Regions from separate parts of the Rubrivivax sp. JA1026 genome, predicted to be linked through region 2. Evidence: riboswitches for the same ligand, from Rfam matches in the RefSeq annotation. Region 2 holds a riboswitch; the other holds the start of a gene.
The links. A riboswitch is a leader RNA that binds a small molecule or an ion and turns the genes downstream of it on or off. The one in region 2 is predicted to bind thiamine pyrophosphate.
Positions count from the first base shown of each region.

Region 1: linked by a shared signal. The riboswitch ahead of thiM (hydroxyethylthiazole kinase) and the one ahead of thiC (phosphomethylpyrimidine synthase ThiC) in region 2 are both predicted to bind thiamine pyrophosphate.

Region 1 covers NZ_JAALCQ010000005.1:9,124-12,521, forward strand. Annotated here, with positions in the region: gene ychF (redox-regulated ATPase YchF) at 1-265, opposite strand, end outside; gene G5B56_RS09995 (MOSC domain-containing protein) at 362-1,213, opposite strand; TPP riboswitch at 1,295-1,407, shown strand; gene thiM (hydroxyethylthiazole kinase) at 1,475-2,305, shown strand; gene thiE (thiamine phosphate synthase) at 2,298-2,963, shown strand; gene thiD (bifunctional hydroxymethylpyrimidine kinase/phosphomethylpyrimidine kinase) at 2,960-3,398, shown strand, end outside.
Region 2 covers NZ_JAALCQ010000001.1:33,898-37,295, reverse strand. Annotated here, with positions in the region: gene thiC (phosphomethylpyrimidine synthase ThiC) at 41-1,951, opposite strand; TPP riboswitch at 2,043-2,151, opposite strand; gene G5B56_RS00175 (hypothetical protein) at 2,291-2,818, shown strand; gene G5B56_RS00170 (aldehyde dehydrogenase family protein) at 3,108-3,398, opposite strand, start outside.

The DNA.
Region 1 (3,398 bases), on a different contig from region 2:
GGTTGCCCAGGCCTTCGCCCTTGCTGGCGCCGGCCACGAGGCCCGCGATGTCGACGAACTCGACGATCGCCGGCACGACACGCTCGGGCTTGACGATCTCCGAGAGCTTGACGAGGCGCGGATCGGGCAGCTCGACGACGCCGACGTTGGGCTCGATCGTGCAGAACGGGTAGTTCTCGGCGGCGATGCCGGCCTTGGTGAGGGCGTTGAAGAGGGTGGACTTGCCGACGTTGGGCAGGCCCACGATGCCGCACTTGAGGCTCATGGAGGGGCTTTCGCGAAAGGAGGCGTTCGGGGCGCCGGCGGCAGGCGCCGGCGCGAAGGCGGCGATTTTCCTACAGCCGGCGCCCGCCGTGCGGATTCAGAAGGCCCAGCTCGCGTTCGCCGCCTGGCCGCGGCGCAGCGTGCGGCCGAAACCCTCGACGATCACCGCGTTCATGCCGAAGGTGATGCCGCCGTCCATGCGCGCGTCGGCGCGGAAACCGGCCAGCGTCGCGCCGGGCTCGGCGCCGGTCTCGGCCGTCGCCGGGTCGACGTTCGGGATCGAGCAGCGCACGCAGGGTTTGACGAGCTTCAGCCGCACCGGGCCGCCGTCGGCCTCGATGACGATCTCGTCGAGATGGTCCTCGTCGAAGGGCTGCAGGCCGTCGAGCACGAGGTTGGGGCGGAAACGTTCGATGCCCACCGGCGGCTGGCCGCGTGCCGCCAGACGCTCGTTCAGTTCGGCCAGCGACGCGGTGGAGGCGACGAGGATCGGGAAGCCGTCGGAGAACTGGTTCTCGGCCTCGATGTCGCCCGTCCAGCGACGCGAGGACAGCCGGCGCTGCTCGGGGTCGAAACGCAGCAGCCGCGCCGGGCGGCCGAGGAAGTCGCCGAACCATTGCGCGGCCAGCGCGCCCAGGTCCCAGGCCGCGACCTCGTCGTCCCAGACGCGGGCGCGGGTGGCGCGCTCGACCTGGTCGACCGGCAGGTGCAGCGCCAGCATGCCGGGCGCACGCAGCACCAGCTCGTCGCCGCGCAGCGTGGTCGCGACCAGCGCCAAACGCGGCAGCTGGCGCTGGGTGAGCATCGCGCCGGTCTCGTCGACCAGCATCCAGGCGCGGTCCAGGTCGAGGCCGGTCTCGACGACGAGCGCTTCGTCGCATTCGATGCCGGCGCAGGACTTCACGGGGTGGACGAACAACTGCGCGACGCGGCAGTCGAGATCGCTCAAACGAGCCTCCGAACGGCGGGGTGGGACGCCGATTGTGCGCGGCCCGCGCCTTCTAGAATGCGGGTCGCCGCGCACCGTGCGCGGTCTCGCTGGGGGTGCTGGCCCGGCCGTCGTGCGACGGCCAGGCCGGCTGAGAGAGTCCCTTAGAACCTGATTGAGGTAATCCTCGCGCAGGGAAGTCGAGTCCGGAAGCGCCGCCGCCGTGCTGCCGCGCCGCCGCTTCCGGAGCCGGCCGACCTGCCATTTCGTTGCAAGGACGTCATGGCAAGAACCACGCTCCAGGCCCGCGATCTCTGGGCCGACATCCAGACCCTGCGCGAGCGCCGCCCGCTCGTGCACAGCATCACCAACGTGGTGGTGACCAACTTCAACGCCAACGTGCTGCTGGCCGCCGGCGCCTCGCCGGTGATGACCCAGGCGCACGAGGAGCTGGAGGACATGGTCGCCATCGCCCAGGCGCTGGTCATCAACATCGGCACGCTCGACGCCTATGCCGTCGAGGCGATGACGATCGCGCTGCGCGCCGCCAACGCGCGCGGCGTGCCGGTGGCGCTGGACCCGGTGGGCGCCGGCGCCACGGCCTACCGCAACCGCACGTTGGCGGCGCTGCTGGCCGCCGGCCGGCCGACGGCGATCCGCGGCAACGCCTCGGAAATCATGAGCCTGGCCGGCGAGGCCGTCGCCACGCGCGGCGTCGACAGCAGCGCCGGCACCGAGGCGGCGCTGGCGCCGGCGCTGGCGCTGGCGGCCAACCACGGCGCCGTCGTTTGCGTCAGCGGCGCCGTCGACCACGTCGTCGCGCCCGACGGCCGGGTGCTGCGCCTGGACAACGGCCACGAGTGGATGACACGCATCACCGGCGTCGGCTGCTCGCTGACGGCGCTGGTCGGCGCCTTCTGCGCCGTGCAGCCCGACGCCTGGCGCGCCACCGCCGCGGCCACGGCGCTGATGGGCGTGGCCGGCGAGATCGCCGCCGAGCAGGCGCGCGCCCGTGGCGCCGGCGTCGGCACGATGGCCGCGCTGCTGGTCGACGCGCTGCAGCTCGTCGACGAAGCCGGTTTCCTGGCCCGCGCGAGGATCGTCGATGACTGAGCGCCGCACGCCGATGCAGGGCTGGGGCGTCGAGGCGCTGCGGCTGATGCTGGTCACCGACGAGGCGCTGTGCGCCGGCCGGCCGCTGGAGCAGGTCGTCGCCGCCGCCGTGCGCGGCGGCGTGCGCTGCGTTCAGCTGCGCGAGAAGCAGCTCGGCACACGCGCCTTCGTCGAACGCGCCCGGGCGCTGAAATCGCTGCTGGCGCCGTTGCGGGTGCCGCTGGTCGTCAACGACCGTGTCGACGTCGCGCTGGCCTGCGGTGCCGACGGCGTGCACCTTGGACAGAGCGACATGCCGGTCGAGGACGCGCGCCGGCTGCTGCCGCCCGAAGTCTTCATCGGCTGGTCGGTCGAGAGCTTCGACGACCTGCGCCGCGCCGCATCGCTGCCGCTGGACTACCTGGGCACCAGCCCGGTGTTCGCGACGGCGACCAAGAGCGACGCCGCGCCGCCCTGGGGGCTGGAGGGCCTGCGCGCGGCGCGCGACGCGACGGCGCTGCCGCTGGTCGCGATCGGCGGCCTGCACGCCGGCAATGCCGCGCTGGCCATTGCGCACGGCGCCGACAGCGTTGCCGTCGTCAGCGCGATCTGCGCCGCCGCCGACCCCGAGGCCGCGGCGCGCGAGCTGGCCCGTGCGGTCGGGGAGGGCGCACGATGATGCCGCCGCCCTTCACCCACCGCTACGCGCGGGTGCTGATCATCGCCGGCTCGGACAGCGGCGGCGGCGCCGGCATCCAGGCCGACCTGAAGGCCGTCGCCGCTCTCGGCGCCTACGGCATGACGGCGATCACCGCGCTGACGGCGCAGAACACGCTGGGCGTGCGCGCGATCCACGGCGTGCCGCCGGCGATGCTGCGCGCCCAGATCGACGCCGTCGCCGAGGACATCGGCGCCGACGCGGTGAAGATCGGCATGCTGCACGCGCCGGACATCGTGCACGCCGTCGCAGACGCGCTCGACGCCCACCGCCTGGCGCCGGTGGTGCTGGACCCGGTGATGATCTCGACCAGCGGCTCGCGCCTGCTGCAGGACGACGCCGTGCAGGCGCTGGTCGCCGAGCTTTTCCCGCGTGCCGCGCTGGTCACGCCCAACC
Region 2 (3,398 bases):
TTCGACATCACTCTGCCGCCAATTGGTCCGACCACTTTGCTCAGGCCGGATCACCGGGAAGCGGCCCGTCGCGACGTGTTGCCAGCGGCACGTAGAACCCGCCGCCGGCGGCCCTGAACTCGGTGCTCTTGTCGGCCAGGCCGCGCTGCACCGCCTCGTCTTCGCCGATGCCCCGGGCCTGCGCGTACTCGCGCAGCTCGCGCGTGATCTTCATGCTGCAGAAGCGCGGCCCGCACATCGAGCAGAAGTGCGCCTCCTTGGACGAGTCCTTGGGCAGCGTCTCGTCGTGGAAGGCCTCGGCGGTCTGCGGGTCCAGGCCCAGCGCGAACTGGTCGCGCCAGCGGAACTCGAAGCGCGCCTTGCTCATCGCGTCGTCGTGCGCGCGTGCGCCGGGGTGGCCCTTGGCGATGTCGGCGGCGTGCGCGGCGATGCGGTAGGCGACGATGCCCTGGCGCACGTCGTCGCGGTCGGGCAGGCCCAGGTGCTCCTTGGGCGTCACGTAGCAGAGCATCGCGGTGCCCATCCAGCCGATCATCGCCGCGCCGATCGCGCTGGCGATGTGGTCGTAGCCCGGCGCGATGTCCACCGTCAGCGGCCCCAGCGTGTAGAACGGCGCCTCGTGGCAGTGGCGCAGCTGCTCGTCCATGTTGGCCTGCACCAGGTGCATCGGCACGTGGCCCGGGCCTTCGATCATCGTCTGCACCTCGTGCCGCCAGGCGACCTGCGTCAGCTCGCCCAGCGTGCGCAGCTCGGCGAACTGGGCCTCGTCGTTGGCGTCGGCCGCCGAGCCCGGGCGCAGGCCGTCGCCGAGCGAGAAGGCCACGTCGTAGGCCTTCATGATTTCGCAGATCTCCTCGAAGTGCGTGTAGAGGAAGTTCTCCTGGTGATGGGCGACGCACCACTTGGCGAGGATCGAGCCGCCGCGCGAGACGATGCCGGTGCGCCGCCCGGCGGTCAGCGGCACGAAGGGCAGGCGCAGCCCGGCGTGCAAGGTGAAGTAGTCGACGCCCTGCTCCGCCTGCTCGATCAGCGTGTCGCGCAGCAGCGGCCAGCTCAGGTCCTCGGCGACGCCGCCCACCTTCTCCAGCGCCTGGTAGATCGGCACCGTGCCCACCGGCACCGGCGAGTTGCGCACGATCCAGTCGCGCGTGGTGTGGATGTGGCGGCCGGTCGACAGGTCCATCACCGTGTCGGCGCCCCAGCGGATCGCCCAGACCAGCTTCTCGACCTCCTCCTCGATCGAGGACGTCACCGGCGAGTTGCCGATGTTGGCGTTGACCTTCACGCGGAAGTTGCGGCCGATGATCATCGGCTCGAGCTCGGGGTGGTTGACATTGGCCGGGATCACCGCGCGGCCGCGCGCCACCTCGTCGCGCACGAACTCGGGCGTGATCGTCTCGGGGATGCAGGCGCCCAGCGGGTTGCCGCGCAACCGGGCTTCGCGCGCGGCGTCGCCGAGGTACTCGCGCATCCACTCGCGGCGGCCGTTCTCGCGCAGCGCGACGTACTCCATCTCCGGCGTGACGATGCCGCGGCGCGCGTAGTGCATCTGCGTCACGCTGGCCCCGGCCGCGGCGCGGCGCGGCCGCCGCTGCAAGGCGGCCGCCTCGCGGCGCAGCTCGTCCAGGCGGGCATCGGCGGCGTCGCCGTGGCGGCCACCGTCGTCCTGCGCAGCGGGCGGGCGGCCGTCGTAGGCCACGGTGTCGGCACGTTCGTCCAGCCAGGCGCCGCGCACCGAAGGCAGGCCGCGGCGCACGTCGAGCGCCACCGCCGGGTCGGTGTAGGGGCCCGAGGTGTCGTAGAGCGTGACGGTCTCGCCGTTGCTCAGCGTGATCTCGCGCATCGGCACGCGCACCGCCGGCGAGGCGCCGGGCACGTAAACCTTGCGGGACTGGGGGAAGGGTTCGCGGCTCAGGGACAGCCGCTGCTGCAGGTCGCCGGGGGCGTTCATCGGGCAATCTCCGTATCGGTTGGATGAATGCCCCGCCATCGGCGCCGACTGAACGGCGCGCACGCCCGCCCTCGACGGACGGACGCACGCGCCTCGGCGCTGCAGCTCTTCTTACGCTGGTGCTAACCAGATCAAGTTCGCGGTTCCGGCGGTCAGGTCCGCCATCTCAGCACGCCATACGTGCACCCCGGAGCGGGAGCGAGTGTAGTCGGGCCGGCGGCCGCCAGCGCGCGCCGCACGGCCCTGCGGCGGCAGTCGCGCCGCGCGATCACGGCGCCGCGGCAAGGGCATCGAACGCCTGGACACGGACCCGCGCGCGACACACGGAACAATTGCCGCATGACGCCACGCCAGCCCTGCCCGCCGTCGCACCGCCGCCGCGGCCTCGCTGCCGCCGCCGCGCTGGCCACGGTGTTCGCCGTCACCGGCTGCCAGACGACGCCGCCGACACCCGAGCCGCCCCGCGGCCGCAGCCTGCCGTCGATGCCGCCAACACCGGCGCTGGTCGTCGAGCGCCAGTGGCTGCAGAGCTGGTTCGACGGCACGCCGGTCGTCATCACCCAGAAAGGCAGCGGGCCGGTCGCGGTGGAGGTGCCGCTGGCGTTCTCGTTCGACGCCGGCAAACGCAGCGTCAAGCCGCCGCTGGCGGCGGTGCTCGACAAGCTGGCCGAGTCGCTGCGCCGCCAGCCGCAGATGACGCTCGCGCTCGCCGCTCCGGGTGACGCCGGCGGCGACACGGCGCTGGCGGCGCAGCGGGCCGCCGCCGTGCGCAGCTACCTGCTCGGCCGCGGCGCCGGCTCGGCGCAGCTCGGCGCGCCGCAGGTGGCGGGTGCACGCGCCGTCCAGCTGCGGCTCGAACTGCGCTGAACAGCACGGAAAAGGCCGCGCAACGAAGCGCGCGGCCGGCCTGTCTGAGGGCCTTGGGTACCTTGGGGTCAGGTCTCTCAAGACCTGACCCCCGCAGCCAGCCCCCCGCAGCGGCACTCAGCCGCAGCCGTCGCGTCGGACCTTGGGGTCAGGTCTCTCAAGACCTGACCCCCGCAGCCGCGGCCGTCGCGTCAGAAGAAGCCCAGCGCGGGGACCTTGGGGTCAGGTCTCTCGGGGACCTTGGGGTCAGGTCTCTCGAGACCTGACCCCCGCAGCCGCAGCCGTCGCGTCAGAAGAAGCCCAGCGCGTGCGGCGAGTAGCTCACCAGCAGGTTCTTTGTCTGCTGGTAGTGGTCGAGCATCATCTTGTGCGTCTCGCGCCCGATGCCCGATTCCTTGTAGCCGCCGAAGGTCGCGTGCGCCGGATAGGCGTGGTAGCAGTTGGTCCAGACACGGCCGGCCTTGATCGCGCGGCCGGCGCGGTAGGCGGCGGTGCCGTCGCGGCTCCAGACGCCGGCGCCCAGGCCGTAGGGCGTGTCGTTGGCGATGTCCAGCGCCTCCTGCTCGGTCCTGAAGGTCGT